DNA from 2 places in the Arthrobacter sp. LT660 genome. Region 2 is predicted to be linked to the other one. Evidence: riboswitches for the same ligand, from Rfam matches in the RefSeq annotation. Region 2 holds a riboswitch; the other holds the start of a gene.
What was found. Region 2 has a riboswitch for thiamine pyrophosphate ahead of AC0QSG_RS11400 (sodium:solute symporter family transporter). Riboswitches for the same ligand answer to the same signal wherever they lie in the genome.

Region 1 (7,609 bases), 190 kb from region 2:
CCAGTCGGCGTAGGGGTGCCCGTCCCGGGCCGCCGCGGCCAGCCGGGTTCCGGCGTCCTGGTAGAGCCAGAAACACGGCAGGATCGCGGCGACCAGGACGGGGTACGTCCGGCCGGACGCAGTGAGGTGGTTCAGGTAGCCCGCGGTGGTCGCGGTGGGGTCCGGCGGGGCGGCGGACCCGAGATGGGCGCGGTGCAGTTCGAGTTCCTCCTCGAGGCAGCCCGTGGCGCAGGCGGCCCAGAAGCGCTGTTCCTCGGCGTTCGGCGCCAGCTCCGACGCCCGTGACAGCACCTGGGCGTACGTGCGCAGGTAGAGCGCGTCCTGCCCGAGGTAGTGCTCGAAGTCCTCCTGTCCCAGCGTCCCGTCCTTGAGTCCGCGGATGAACGCGAGGTCGTCGATGCCCGCCCGGATCCCGGCGATGTCCTCCCACCAGGAACCGAGCAGGGCGTCCGGGGTCGGCGGAACGCCGCCCTGCCAGAGCCCGGCGAAGTGGTTGACGGGGCCGTGTCCCTCGCCGGATCCGACGTCGAGGGCGTCAGCGGCCGCGAGCGCCTGACCGAGCCAGGCCTTGGCCAGGCGCAGTGCGTCCGGCCAGTTGCCCGTCCGCGGGTACAGCGTGGCGAGCGCCGAGGACAGCGAACAGCCCGTTCCGTGGGTGTTGCGTGTCGGCGCCCGTTCCCCGAGGACCTCCAGTACGACGCCGTCCGCGTCCACGAGCGCGTCGGGGCAGCCGCCGGGGTGGCCGGCCAGGTGGCCGCCCTTGGCGAGAACCAGGATCCCGAACTCGGCCGCGACGGAGCGGGCCTGTTCGAGTGCCCGTCCCCAGCTGGTGGCCAGGGGCGCGCCGGACAGCTCGGCGAGCTCGGCGAGGTTGGGCGTGGCGAGGTCCGCGAGGGGAAGCAGCGCGCGCAGCGCGGCCCCGGCGTCGTCGTCCAAGAGCCGGTCCCCGCTGGTGGCGACCATGACGGGATCCAACACCACCACCGGCCGCCCCTCCCCCAACCCCCGGAAGTGGACATCACCACCCTTAACTAACCCCCGGTAATGTCCACTTCGCGTGGTGGGGGGGAGGGATTGGAGCCAGGTGGACACCGTCCGGATGGTTTCCGCGTTGCCGAGCATGCCGATCTTGACGGCGTCGATCCGGATGTCCTCCGCGACCGCCGCCAGCTGGGCGGCCAGGAAATCCACCGGGGGGATGTGGACGCCGCTGACGCCGCGGGTGTTTTGCGCCGTCAGCGCCGTGATGGCGGTCATTCCGTAGCCTCCGCACGCGGCGATCGACTTCAGGTCCGCCTGGATTCCGGCGCCGCCCGAGGGATCGGACCCGGCGATGGACAGGATGTTGGGCACGGCGCTCATGCGCGCTCCCCCGATCGGCGCGCGGCGCGGGCCGCCTCCCATTCTGAACGCAGCGATCGCGCGGCGGCGGCCGGGTCCTCCGCCGCGCAGACCGCACGGACCACCGCCATGCCGGACGCCCCCGCGGAGGCGACCGCGCCCGCGTCGCCGTGGCCCAGCCCGCCGATGGCCACGCAGGGCAGCGGCGCGGCGGCGACGAACTCCGCCAGCCCGCCGAAGCCGATCGGATCCGGGTGGTCCTTCTTCGTCGGCGTCGGCCGAACCGCACCTGTCCCCAGGTAGGAGACCGTGCCGGCGGGCATGGTCGCGAGGGCTTCCAGCTGGGGCAGCTTCCCCGAGCTGAGACCGAGAATCGCGTCCGGGCCGATCAAACGGCGCACCAGCGGCGCCGGCAGGTCCGACTGCCCGATGTGCACGCCGTCGACGCGGGCGCCGGCCTCACGGGCGGCCAGGTACACGTCCACGCGGTCGTTGACGACGAGCGCCGCGCGGCCCGCGGTGAGCTCGGAGCAGGCCACGACGTCGTCGAGGAAGGCGCGGGCCGGGACGTCCTTGCACCGGAGCTGGACGATCGTCGCCCCTCCGTCGACCGCCGCGGCGACGATCTCCGCCAGCGGGCGCCCGTTGGTGCTCCCCGCGTTGGCCACCAGGTAGAGCGAGAGGTCGAACGCGGCGCTCATCGCAGCACCGCCCGTTCCGCGAGCTGCTCCGGCGTCGTGGAGGACAGTGCGTCCAGAAATGCGACGGCGAAGCTCCCCGGACCCGTCGCCGAGGCGGCCGCGGCCTCCGCGGCCACCGAAAAGAACGCATGCGCGGCGACGCTGCCGGCGAATGGATCGTCCGCGGCCGCGGCGAACGCGGCGACCAGGGCGCCCAGCGCGCAGCCTCCGCCCGTGACGCGCGTGAGCAGCGGGCTGCCGCCGTGCACGCGCACCGTGCGCTCGCCGTCCGTGATCAGGTCGACCGCGCCGGAGACTGCCACCACGCCGCCGGTCCGGCGGGCCAGCGCGGCAGCCGCGCCGGGCGCCGCGTCGACGTCGTCCGTCGCGTCCACGCCGCGTCCCCCCGCGCCGACGCCGGCGAGGGCCATGATCTCCGAGGCATTGCCGCGCACGACGTCGGGGCGCAGCTCAACGAGCATGCCCGCGAACCCGGTGCGCAGGGCCAGCGCGCCCACGGCCACGGGATCCAGCACCCAGGGCGTGCCGGATTCGTGCGCGGCGCGGGCGGCCTCGAGCATGGCCTCGCGCTGCTCGCGGTGCGGGGTCCCGAGGTTGACCAGGACTCCGGAGGCGAGGCGGGCGAACTCGGCGGCCTCGCCGGGAACGTCCACCATGGCCGGGGCGGCGCCGGCGGCGAGGAGGACGTTGGCCGTGAAGTTCGCGACGACCGTGTTGGTCAGGCACTGGACCAGCGGCGCCGTGGCGCGCAGCCGCCCCAGGTGGTTCGCGGCCGATTCGGGCGAGACGACGGGTGGAACAAGGTGTGAAGGCGCAATGGAATCCATGGGCGACATCCCTCCGCTAGTACGAACTAGATCAGGTGTGTACGGGTGTGATCTCAGTCCCTGGCGGACACCCCGTGTCACTGCAGGCGAGCTTACCGTGTTCCGCCCGTGAACTCCCTCGTGCTCGGGCGGATGCCGAAACGGCTAGGTTGATGACCATGGGTCTTTTTACACGCACCAAGCCGCGTCCGCCGCGCGCGGACACCGTCGCGGACGTTTCGTCGGCGGACCCGGACGCCCCGGTCGTCCCCACCGTCGCGGAGACCGTCACCCGGCTCCGCGACTCGGCGTCCACGCAGCTGGCCCACCCGCGGAGGTTCCGTGCGGGGCAGCTGCGCGCACTGGAGCGCATGCTCGACGCCCACGAGGGCGAGTTCCTCGAGGCGTTGGCCGCGGACCTCGGCAAATCGGCCGTCGAGGCGCACCTGACCGAATTGGATCTGGTGCGCGGGGAGATCGACCATGCGCAGCTCCACCTCACCGAGTGGATGGAGGCCAAGGGCGTCCGCGTTCCGCTGGCGTTCCAGCCGGCGTCCGCCAAGGTCGAGCCGCAGCCGTTGGGCCTGGTGCTGGTCATCGGTCCGTGGAACTACCCGGTCAACCTGGTGTTCGCGCCGCTGGTGGGCGCGCTGGCCGCCGGGAACTGCGTGGTCCTCAAGCCCTCGGAGCTCGCGCCGGCGACGTCGGAGCTGATCGCGCGACTGGTTCCCCGGTACCTCGACCCCCGCGCCGTCGCCGTCGTGGAAGGCGGCGTCGAGACCAGCCAGGCGCTGCTGGCCCAGCGGTGGGACCATATCTTCTTCACGGGAGGCGAGCGGGTGGGCCGCATCGTGGCCGAGGCGGCCGCCCGCCACCTGACGCCGACCACGCTTGAGCTGGGAGGCAAGAGCCCCGCCGTCGTCGTGGACGGCAACCCCGCGGCGATCGCGCGCCGCATCGCCTTCGGCAAGTTCCCGAACGCGGGCCAGACGTGCGTGGCCCCGGACTACGTCCTGGCCGTGGGGACGTCCGCGGACGGGCTGGAGAAGCACCTCCCCAAGGCGATCGCTTCCTTCTACGGTCGCAACCCCGCGAAAAGCCGGGACTACGGACGGATCGTGAACCGCCCCGCGTTCGACCGGCTCGCGGGGTTCATCGAGGCGGCCGCGGGCGGCGCGGGCCGCATCGTGAGCGGCGGCGCTTCGGACGCCGAGTCGCTGTTCATCGAGCCGACCCTTCTGGCCGACGTCGACCCGGCGTCCCCGGTCATGACCGAGGAGATCTTCGGGCCGGTCCTGCCGATCGTGCGTGTGGCCTCGTTCGACGACGCGGTGCGGTTCATCAACTCCCGTCCCTCCCCGCTGGCGGCGTACCTGTTCAGCGAGAAGCCCCGGCTGCAGTCCGCCTTCGAGGACCGCGTGCGTGCCGGGGCGATCGGGCACAACGTCTGCAACGCGCACCTGGCCATCCCCGCGCTCCCGTTCGGCGGCGTCGGCGCGTCCGGGCACGGGAGCTACCACGGGCGGGCGGGGTTCGAGACGTTCAGCCAGTTCCGGTCCGTTCTGTCGAAGACGGCCGTGGTCGATACGCTCCGGGCCGTGTACCCGCCGTACGGGCGGCTGAAGGCGGGGCTGCTGCGCCGGATCCTCTAGCGCGGCCGCGAGGGTGTCGAGCGTCACGACGGAGACGGGAACAGGCCGGTATTGCATGCGGTTGCATATTGTGGAAGATCGATCGGCCCCCGCGCCGGTTCCCCAAACCAATAGGAGCATCCCCATGGCAACCACCGTCCTGACCCTCGTCGGCTCGCTGCGCAACGGATCCACCAACCGTCAGCTGGCCGAGGCCACCGCCGCCAACGCGCCCGAGGGCGTGGAGGTCAACGTGTTCGAGGGCCTCGAGAACCTGCCGTTCTACAACGAGGACGTCGACATCGAGGGCCAGGTTCCGGCCGCCGCGGCCGAGCTGCGCGCCGCCGCCGGTGCCGCGGACGCCATGCTGCTGGTTTCCCCGGAATACAACGGCACCATGCCGGCCGTCCTGAAGAACGCCATCGACTGGCTGTCCCGCCCGTACGGCGCCGGCGCCATGACCGGCAAGCCGGCCGCCGTCATCGGCACCGCGTTCGGCCAGTTCGGCGGCGTGTGGGCGCAGGACGAGGCCCGCAAGGCCGTCGGCATCGCCGGCGCGACCGTCCTCGAGGACGTCAAGCTGTCCATCCCGGGTTCCCTGGTCCGCTTCGCCAAGACCCACCCGAAGGACGACGCCGAGGTCGCCGGCCAGGTCGCCGCGGTGCTCGAGGGCATCCGCGCCGCCGCCGAAAAGAACTAGCGCGACCGAAAAGAACCAGCAAGACGCCGGCGCCCGCCGGCGCGGAAAAGGCCGGTCCCCACGGGGCCGGCCTTTTCGTTGTGCCCGGTTCCCGGGCGACTAGGCGATCACGCCGTCGACCAGCTTCTTCGCCTCGGCCTGGACCTGCGCGAGGTGCTCGTCGCCCCGGAAGGACTCCGCGTAGATCTTGTAGACGTCCTCGGTCCCGGAGGGGCGGGCGGCGAACCAGGCGTTTTCGGTGGTCACCTTCAGCCCGCCGATGGCCGCACCGTTGCCGGGTGCCTCGGTCAGCTTGGCGGTGATCTCCTCCCCCGCGAGCGTCGTCGCGGTGACGTCCGAGGCCGACAGCTTGCCCAGCGCGGCCTTCTGCTCGCGGGTCGCCGCGGCGTCGATCCGGGCGTACGACGGCGCGCCGAACTCCGCGGTCAGTTCGCCGTACCGCTGGCTGGGGGACTTGCCGGTGACGGCCTGGATCTCGGACGCGAGCAGGGCCAGCAGGATGCCGTCCTTGTCCGTGGTCCAGGGGGTGCCGTCGAAGCGCACGAAGCTGGCCCCGGCCGACTCCTCGCCGCCGAACACGCCGGTTCCGTCCAGCAGGCCCGGCACGAACCACTTGAAGCCGACGGGCACCTCCACCAGCTCGCGTCCGAGCGATGCGGCGACCCGGTCGATCATCGACGAGCTCACCAGCGTCTTGCCGACGCCGGCGCCGGAGGGCCACTGCGGCCGGTTGCGGTAGAGGTAGTCGATGGCCACGGCGAGGTAGTGGTTGGGGTTCATCAGGCCGGCGTCCGGGGTGACGATGCCGTGGCGGTCCGCATCGGCGTCGTTGCCGGTCGCGATGTCGTACAGGTCCCCGCCGTCGCGCACCTTGCCGATCAGCGAGGCCATGGCCGAGGGCGAGGAGCAGTCCATGCGGATCTTCCCGTCCCAGTCCAAGGTCATGAACGCAAAGCGGGGATCCACCTCGGGGTTGACCACGGTCAGGTCCAGGCGGTGGCGCTCGGCGATGGCGGCCCAGTAGTCCACGGAGGCGCCGCCCATCGGGTCCGCGCCGATGCGCACGCCGGCGTTGCGGATGGCGTCGATGTCCAGCACCGAGGGCAGGTCGTCGACGTAGCCGGCGAGGAAATCGAAGGTCCCGACCGATTCGACGGCCTTGGCCCGCGCCAGCGGGATGCGCTTGACGCCCTTGAGGCCGCCCTCCAGCAGTTCGTTGGCGCGGCCCGCGATCCAGCCCGTGGCGTCGGAGTCGGCGGGTCCTCCGTGCGGCGGGTTGTACTTGAAGCCGCCGTCGCTGGGCGGGTTGTGGGAGGGGGTGATGACGATGCCGTCGGCCCGCGCGGCGCCGCCGTCGCGGTTGTGGGCCAGGATCGCGTGGCTCAGCGCCGGCGTCGGGGTCCAGGCGTCGCGCGCGTCCAGGAGGACCCGGACGCCGTTGGCCGCCAACACCTCCAGGGCGGTGTCCTGCGCCGGGTCCGAGAGCGCGTGGGTGTCCTTGCCGACGAAGATCGGACCGGTGATGCCCTGGCCGGTCCGGTATTCCACGATCGCCTGGGTGATGGCCGCGATGTGGTTCTCGTTGAACGAGCCGTTCAGGGATTTTCCGCGGTGTCCCGACGTGCCGAAAGCGACGCGCTGCACGGGATCGGACGGATCCGGAATGATGTCGAAGTACGCGCCGCGCACCGCGTCGACGTCGATCAGGTCCTGGGGGAGGGCTACTGTGCCCGCTCGGTTCGCCATGGGTACAGCTTTACAGATCCGCCGCCAAAGTCGGATGTGTGCGGGAACATTTCGCCATCCTAGAATGGGTGCGTACAGCGGGGACGAACAGCGAGGACGCGGGGACCATGGGCAACGAGCAACAACGGCCGTTCAACGATCCGAGCCACCCCTCCTGGTACTCGGAACCGGGAGGTCCCGCGCCGCAGAATCCGTACGCCGCCCAGGCGCCGCAGCAGCAGGCCCATCCCGGCGTCTACCCCGGCGCGTATCCGGCCGCGGAACCGAAGACGCTGAGCATCGTCGCGCTGGTGTTGGGCATCGTTGGGCTCGTAACCGGCGGGTTCCTCCTCCTTCCGCAGATAGGCGCGATCGTCGTCGGGCACATCGCCCTGCGCCGGGAGCCGGAGGGCCGCGGCATGGCGATCGCCGGGCTTGTCCTCGGCTACCTCGTCGTGGTTCTGGGGCTCGTGCTCCTGCTGCTGCTCGTGCTCTTCCTGCCGGTCATGTCCGCCATGTCCGGGGACTTCACCTAGCCGCTTCGAGCTGCGCCGCCAGTCCCAGCAGCCCGGCCTCGGCGCCGGCGCGGCCGATCAGCTGCACCCCCATCGACAGTCCCGCCCCGGTGGACAGCGTGGGCAGGACGATGGCCGGCACGCCGGCCACATTCACGATCGACGTGAACGGCGTGTACTGGCACTGCAG
Region 2 (7,609 bases):
GGACGCGGCCTGCTCGCCGGAGTGCGCTTCCCGGACAAGTCCACCGCCGGGCTCGTGGCAGCCGAGTCGTTCCGCCGCGGTCTCCTGGTGGAGACCTCGGGACCGGACGACGAGGTCCTCAAGCTCATGCCGGCGCTGACCATCAGCGACGCCGACCTGAACCGCGGCCTGCAGATCCTGACAGACGCCACGCGCGTCGCCGTGGGCGCCCCCGCGCTCGCCACGGTCTAGCACGACGCCGGAACCCGCCTGCCCGGGCCGCCGCGCGCGGCGGCCCGGGCACCCCAGAACCAAAGGAGCACCATGCTTGTTACCCAGTTGAACGATCTCAACGACACCGACCGCGACATCAAGTCCGACACCTGGCGCAGCCGCCGCATGGTGCTGTCCGGGGAGGGCGTCGGTTTCTCGTTCCACGACACCGTGATCTACGCCGGCACGACGTCGACGTTCCACTACGCCAACCACATCGAGGCCGTGTACTGCGTCCAGGGCGAGGGAACGCTGACGGATGAGACCACCGGCGAGGTCCACGACCTGCGCGACGGCACCATGTACCTGCTGAACGGCAACGAGAAGCACACGGTGCGCGCCACCAGCGAGTTGCGCATGGCCTGCGTCTTCAACCCGCCGGTCACGGGCCGCGAAGTGCACGACGAGAACGGCGTCTACCCGCTGATCGTCGAGGAGCCCGCGCCGGTCTCATAACCCGCGCCGGGGCACCGCCCCCAAGGATTTGCCCATCCGCAAGGCTGGGCAGCAACGATGTGCCGGCCCGAAAGGTCCGGCACATTGGTGTCTGCGCGGTACGGCGCAGACCGGCAACAACCGAGGAGGAACGGACATGACGGAGACACTGAGTCGCCTACACGACCAGTATCCAACACGAACAGGCAGCGACTACAAGGTGCTGGACCGGACCGGTCCCGTGGTCTGGGGATCCGCCACCGACGGTCCCATGGACGCGGGGACCCTCGAGGGTTTCGAGTCCAAGGGCTACCTGGCCATCGACCAGCTCATCACCGCCGACGAGCTGGAGACGCTCCGGGGCGAACTGAGCCGGCTGTCCGAGGACCCGACCGTCCGCGCCGACGACCGCACCATCGTCGAGGCGAAGTCGCAGGAGGTGCGCTCGATCTTCGACGTGCACCGCACCAGCGCGGTCATGCGGAAGATCGCCAACGACCCGCGGGTGGTGGAACGCGCCCGGCAGATCCTGGGCTCGGACGTCTACATCCACCAGTCCCGGGTGAACTTCAAGCCCGGCTTCGAGGGCAAGGAGTTCTCCTGGCACTCGGACTTCGAGACCTGGCACGCCGAGGACGGGATGCCCACCCCGCGCGCGGTGAGCGTCTCGATTTCGTTGACGGACAACTACTCCTACAACGGGCCGCTGATGATCATGCCCGGTTCGCACAAGAAGTACATCTCGTGCGGGGGAGAGACCCCGGAGGACAACTACAAGGCGTCGCTGGTCATGCAGGGCGCCGGCACCCCGGACAAGGAGACGCTGACCCGGTTCGCCGACGAATACGGGATCGACGTCCTCGAGGGCAAGGCCGGCGGGGCGATCATGTTCGACTCGAACTGCATGCATGCCTCCAACGGCAACGTGACGCCGTACCCACGCTCCAACGTGTTCATCGTGTTCAACAGCGTCGAGAACACCCTGGTGGAGCCGTTCGGCGCGGCCGAGCCGCGCCCGGACTACATCGGAGTCCGGGACTTCACGCCCGCGGGCTAGACAGTGCGACGGCGGTGCGCCCGCTGGCCGTTTTCGGGGTTCGATGTCCCCGGGAACGGCCAGCGGCGCGTGGGCCAGTAACATGCCCGCGAACCGATCCACAGCCTCGAACGCTTGACGAATTCCGGTTTGGAGGCGGGCAGCGGCGCGACTACAGTCGAGTCGTGTAGAGCGGGAGCTCGGGTACGAACCGGGCTGAGAGGGCGAATGACGACGTCGCCGACCGCATGAACCTGTCCGGGTAATGCCGGCGAAGGGATGAGCATTCATGCTTGGTGTTTCCACGACCATCGCAATTCTGGCGGGCGTTCTCGGTGTTTTCGCGTGGGTTGGGCTGGCCGTGGGCCGGGACCGCGACCTCGAACAGTTCACGGTGGCACGCGGCAGCCAGGGCGGACTTGGACTGGGGCTGTCGTTTTTTGCCTCGGGCGTCGGGGCCTGGATACTCTTCGCGGCGCCCGAGGTCGGCGCTTCAGTGGGGCTGGCCGGCGTCCTGGGGTACGCCGTGGCGATCACGGTTCCCCTGTTCGGCCTCGTCTTCGTGGGACGGCGGTTGCGGGCGCTGGTTCCCGAGGGGCACAGCCTGATCGAATTCGTTCGGATCCGCTACGGCCGCACCATGCACGTCTACGTGCTCGGCATCTCCGTCTTGTACATGCTGGTGGCGTTGGCAGCTGAACTGACCGCCGTCGGCGCCGTGCTCGGACGCCTGTCCAGCATGGATCCGCGGGTCGGCATTGCCGCGGTCGCGCTCATCACCGTTCTCTATACGGCCTATGGGGGCCTCCGCGCCTCCATCCGGACCGACCGGTGGCAATCTTGGCTGTTGTTTCCCCTGCTGATAGTCGTCGGCGCACTGCTCTTCGGCGGACTGTCGCGGGAAGCCGCGCCGATGGATCCGGCGTTGTTCGCCGTGGACCTGACGGGCGTCGAGGCGGCACTGACGCTCGTCGTGGCGGTGACGGCAACCACCCTCTTCCACAACGGCTACTGGCAGCGGGTGTGGGCGGCCCGGGACGGGCGTGCGCTGGGCCGCGGAGCGGTCCTCGGGGCAGTGACGCGCTTTCCCGTCGTTTTCGCCGCGGGCATGGTCGGTCTGCTCGCGGCGGCCTATGGCGTCTCCCTCGGCGAACCGCCCGCACCCTTCTTCGCCCTGCTGGATTTCCAGCCCCAATGGGTTCTCGCGCTGGTCCTCATGCTCACCCTCGCGCTGGTGGCATCCACCGTGGACACGCTGCAGAACGGACTCGCCGCCGTTGCCGTCACGCACACCCCTTCCATGGGGCTCACCGGTGGACGCATCGCAACGGCAGTGTTCACGGTCATCCCGGTACTCGTCGCGTTCCAGGGCTTCTCGGTGCTGCGTCTATTCCTCATAGCGGACCTTTTCTGCGCGGCCACCATCGTGCCCGCGTTGCTGGGGCTGTGGCGCCGTTCGACGCCGGGCGGCGCGGTCAGCGGTTCGGTGGCCGGCCTCGTGGCCGCCCTCGGGTACGGTTTCGCGGTCGGCGGCAGCCTTCCCGAGGCCATTGCCGTTGCGACCTTCGCGGAGGGACTCGCGCTTCCCCCGTTCCTCGCCGCGCTGTTCGCCTCCGCACTGGTCACCGTCGTGGTTTCCCTGGCGTCCGGACGGAGCCGGGACATGGAGGGCATTGGTGCGTTGGCCACGCCATTGACGTCGCCGCAACGGCCGGGACCGTCCGCCGCCGATGCGCCGGAGACGGTCCGATGACCGCCGACGCGGAGCCGGCCGCGGCCGTGGAACGCGACAGCCTGGATCTGCGGATCCAGGCATTCGTCGAACGCGGTGCCGCACCGTCGGAAACCGGCGGCGGGGGCGGGGCCGGCGGGAGCGACGCGGAGGTCGAATTCGGGGGACTCGCGCTCGAGTTGTTCGAGCACCAATACCGCCACAACAAGGCCTACCGGCGCTTTTGCCGCTCGCGCCGCGCGGAACCGGGGAGGATCACCAGCTGGGACCAGATCCCCGCTGTGCCGTTGGCCGCGTTCAAGCAGCTCACTCTCGCGTGCGAGCCACCGGAGGACGCGGCGGCGGTCTTCATGACCAGCGGCAGCACCGACCCCACCCAGCGGGGGCGCAACCACCATCCGCACCTCCACTTGTACGACGCGTCGCTGCGCGCGGGATTTGAGCATTACTTCCTGCCGGACCGTAAACGCATCCGCCTGCTGGTGCTCAACGCCCGCCCCGGGGAGCAGCCGCATTCCTCGCTCGCGTACTTTTTCGGCCGCCTGGTTGATTTCTTCGGGGCAGCGGGCAGCACCCACTTCATGGAGAACGACCGCCTCGACGTGCGGCGCGTGGCGGCGGTCCTGCGGGAGGCCGAGGAAGCGGGGGAGCCCGTCGCGCTGCTGGGCGCCTCCTTCGCCTACGTGCATTTGCTGGACGCCTTCGACAACGAGGGACTTGCCTTCCGCCTGCCGGCGGGGAGCCGCCTGCTGGACACCGGAGGGTACAAGGGACGCTCCCGGGAGGTGTCCGCCGAGGACCTGCGCGCGCGGTTCGGGCGGCTCCTCGGACTTCCCGAGTCCCGGTGCGTCAACTACTACGGGATGACCGAGATCAGCTCCCAGTACTACGACACCGCACTCCGCGACGGCTGGGAGGGAACCGGCGTCCGGACCCGCCGCAAGGGCGTCCCGGCGTGGACGCGGATCCGTGTGGTGGACCCGGAGACCGGGGCGTCCGTGGAGCCTGGGCAGAGGGGCCTGATTGTCCACTACGATCTGGCCAACCGGGGATCGTGCCTAGCGGTTCTGGCCGAGGACGTCGGCCACCTGGTCGCACCGGATCCCGGTCGGGAAGCCGCGATCGAATTCGTCCTCCGTGGCCGTGCCGAGGGAACCGAATCCCGCGGGTGCTCGATCGCCTTGGACGAAATCCTCGGCGCGAACCGGAGCTGATCGCCATGACCGCCGCCGAACAACGGCAAGTCCCGCCGCCCACCGGCCGCCCGCCCGCCGCGGGGCCGGCCGTCGATGGCTTCTTCCTGCCCCAACTCAGCCAGTCCGAGCTCGACGGCCTCGGGTGGGAAACCCGCTCGTGGGGCGCCGTCGATCTCCGCATGCCGGTCGTGACTCCGGCTCTGGTGGACCTCGTGTGTCGGCGGCTCCTCCAAGCCCAGGTCGATTGCCTGGCCGAGCGTCCGGTCATGGAGATCGTCGAAGTGCTCGGACGGGTAGTGGCGAAATGGTCTGATCCGGACTACCCGTTGCGGCGGCAGGCCGAGGAGCTGCTGCCCACAGTGACCGGGTATTCGCCGGACATGGTGCGCCGGGGGCTCAAGGACTACCTCAAGACCTTTCGTCGAGACCGACTGCTGCGTTTCCTCGCCCAGGACTTCGACAACCCGTTGGTGCTCGACGGCTTCCAGCCGAACCGGGCGCAGGGACGTTCCCGCGCCTACGGACCGGGGCTGACGACGCAGTTTTTCGCCGGCAACGTTCCGGGGCTGCCGGTGTGGAACCTCGTGTGCGCGCTTCTGGTGAAGTCGGCGACGTTGGGAAAATCCGCGTCCGGGGAACCATTGTTCGCGGTGCTTTTTGCGCGCAGCCTGGCCGAGGAGGACCCCGCCCTCGCCGCGTGCCTGTCCATCCTGCACTGGCCGGGCGGGGACGACGCGATTGAACAGGCGGCCTTCGCCCACTCCGGGGCCGTGACCGCGACCGGTGGCCGCTTGGCCATCGAGAGCGTCGCAAAGCGCCTGCCCGCAGGCATGCCGTTCGTGCCGCACGGGCACAAGATGAGCTTCGCCGTCGTCGGGCGGGAAGCCCTGGCGCTGAACCGCTACGCTGAGACCGCCCGACGCGTGGCGCACGATGCCTCGCAGTACGACCAGCAAGGATGCCTGTCCCCGCATTGCGTGTTCGTGGAACGCGGCGGGGCGGTGGACCCCGGGACGTTCGTGGAGGCCGTGGCGTCCGAAATGGGGCGATTCGAGCGCAACAAGCCCCGCGCCCGGCTCACCCTCGAAGAGAGCGCGGGCATCGAGCGGGTCAGGTCGCACTACGAGTTCCGGGCCTACGAGGACGAATCGGTCCGGCTGTTCACCAGCGAATCCGGAACCAGCTGGACCGTGGTCTACGAAGAAGGGCCGGTGCGGTTCGAACCCTCGCCGCTGAACCGGCTCCTGCGGGTGCATCCGGTGGACGGAATCGACGACGTCGTACGCCTCGCGGGCCCCCTGTCCCGTTACCTGCAGAGCGTCGGCATCGCGTGCTCGCCCGAACGCCTGGACGCATGGTCCTTGGCGCTGGGACGGTGTGGCGTCGACCGGATCTGTGCCGTGGGGCAGATGCCGGAGCCCGCCGCCGGGTGGCACCACGACGGACGCGGAAACCTCACGTCGCTGGTCCGCTGGGTCGACATCGAGGGCGCGGCCGAGGCTGCCCTGGAACATTACGACGCCGAATGGACGCTTCCCGGGCGCCACGTCAGCCAGGGGATTCGCCCGTGAGCCGGGAGGGCCCGGGACGCGCCCTCGGCACCAGCAACCTCCTGGCGGACCGGGTAGCGATTGTCACCGGGTCCAGCCGGGGGGTCGGGGCCGCGACCGCCCGAGCGCTCGGCGCCCATGGGGCGACCGTCGTCGTGAACTACCTGCGGAACGCCGAGGCGGCGCACCGGGTGGTCGCGGAGGTGGAGGCCACGGGCGGCCGGGCGGAGGCGTACGCCTCCGATGTCACCGACGCCAATGCCGTCGCAGCGATGGTCGAAGACGTCACCGAACGATGGGGCCCGGTCAACCTGCTGGTGAACAACGCGCTGCGGAGCTACACGTTCGATCCGCTGACCCGCCGCACGGCGTGGGACATCTCCTGGGAGGAGTACCAGTCGCAGTTCGAAGGCAGCGTCGGCGGCGCGTTCAATCTCTGCCGCGCCGTGTTGCCCGGGATGAAGGGTGCGGGAGGCGGGCGGATCATCAACCTGGTCACGGACCTCATCGAAAGGCCGGGCGTCGCCTACCACGACTACAACACCGCGAAATCGGCCCTGCGGGGGTTTTCCCGCAACCTCGCGTCGGATCTGGGACCCTTCGGCATCACGGTGAACTGCGTTGCCCCGGGGCTCGTGTATCCAACAGATTCGAGCAGGGCCGCGACCGACGAACAGCGCGACGCGCTGGAGGCGGCCACGCCGCTGCGGCGGCTCGCCACCCCGGAGGACGTGGCCGGCGCCGTGCTGTTCTTTGCCAGTGGATGGTCCGGTTTCGTCACCGGCGGCTGTCTGTTCGTCGACGGCGGGCTCGTGATGAACTGACCCTCCTTCCCGGCGCACCGCCGCGTCCGGGCTGGACACGCGTGGGAGAATGGACGTAATGACTTCAGACCAGCACCGCAACGAGGACCGGAAGCACACCCCCGCCGGTCCGGGTTCCCCGGCCGTCCACGAGCCGGCCGACCTCCATCCCGCCGACGGACACCACCGGACGGGCACGTCCCGGGCGCACGCCGTCCGCCCCGAGCGCACGCCGGAGAAGCTGACCACGAAGCGCAGCGACGGCCGCATCCAAGTCAAGCCAACGGCCGAGGGCTGGAAGCAGGCCATGGGTCCGGACGGACGGCCGCAGCTGCAGTTCGGCACGCGCACCCGGGTGACCCAGCCGCCGGAGCACCTGGCGGACCTCTCCCTCCAGGAGCGCCAGGCGAAGCTGAAGGAGATGGGGTTGCCGGCGTTCCGCGCCAAGCAGCTCTCCGTGCACTACTTCCAGCACTACACCACCGATCCGGAGGTGATGAGCGACCTCCCGAAGGACCGCCGCGGGGAGCTTGCCGGGGCGATGTTCCCGAAGCTGCTGACCGAGATCAAGCGCCTCACCACGGACAACGGCGACACCGTCAAGT

Region 1: it holds a riboswitch for thiamine pyrophosphate, as region 2 does, so the genes downstream of both, thiM (hydroxyethylthiazole kinase) here and AC0QSG_RS11400 (sodium:solute symporter family transporter) in region 2, are expected to answer to the same signal.

Annotation. Positions count from the first base shown of each region.
Region 1 covers NZ_CM149651.1:2,651,126-2,658,734, forward strand. The annotation lists gene AC0QSG_RS12350 (bifunctional hydroxymethylpyrimidine kinase/phosphomethylpyrimidine kinase) at 1-1,362, opposite strand, end outside; gene thiE (thiamine phosphate synthase) at 1,359-2,042, opposite strand; gene thiM (hydroxyethylthiazole kinase) at 2,039-2,869, opposite strand; TPP riboswitch at 2,861-2,954, opposite strand; gene AC0QSG_RS12365 (aldehyde dehydrogenase family protein) at 3,028-4,500, shown strand; gene AC0QSG_RS12370 (NAD(P)H-dependent oxidoreductase) at 4,625-5,179, shown strand; gene pgm (phosphoglucomutase (alpha-D-glucose-1,6-bisphosphate-dependent)) at 5,279-6,925, opposite strand; gene AC0QSG_RS12380 (DUF4190 domain-containing protein) at 7,033-7,440, shown strand; gene AC0QSG_RS12385 (amidase) at 7,433-7,609, opposite strand, start outside.
Region 2 covers NZ_CM149651.1:2,461,785-2,469,393, reverse strand. The annotation lists gene ectB (diaminobutyrate--2-oxoglutarate transaminase) at 1-231, shown strand, start outside; gene AC0QSG_RS11410 (ectoine synthase) at 304-708, shown strand; gene thpD (ectoine hydroxylase) at 845-1,744, shown strand; TPP riboswitch at 1,906-2,020, shown strand; gene AC0QSG_RS11400 (sodium:solute symporter family transporter) at 2,013-3,476, shown strand; gene AC0QSG_RS11395 (LuxE/PaaK family acyltransferase) at 3,473-4,669, shown strand; gene AC0QSG_RS11390 (acyl-CoA reductase) at 4,675-6,222, shown strand; gene AC0QSG_RS11385 (SDR family oxidoreductase) at 6,219-7,025, shown strand; gene rlmN (dual-specificity RNA methyltransferase RlmN) at 7,084-7,609, shown strand, end outside.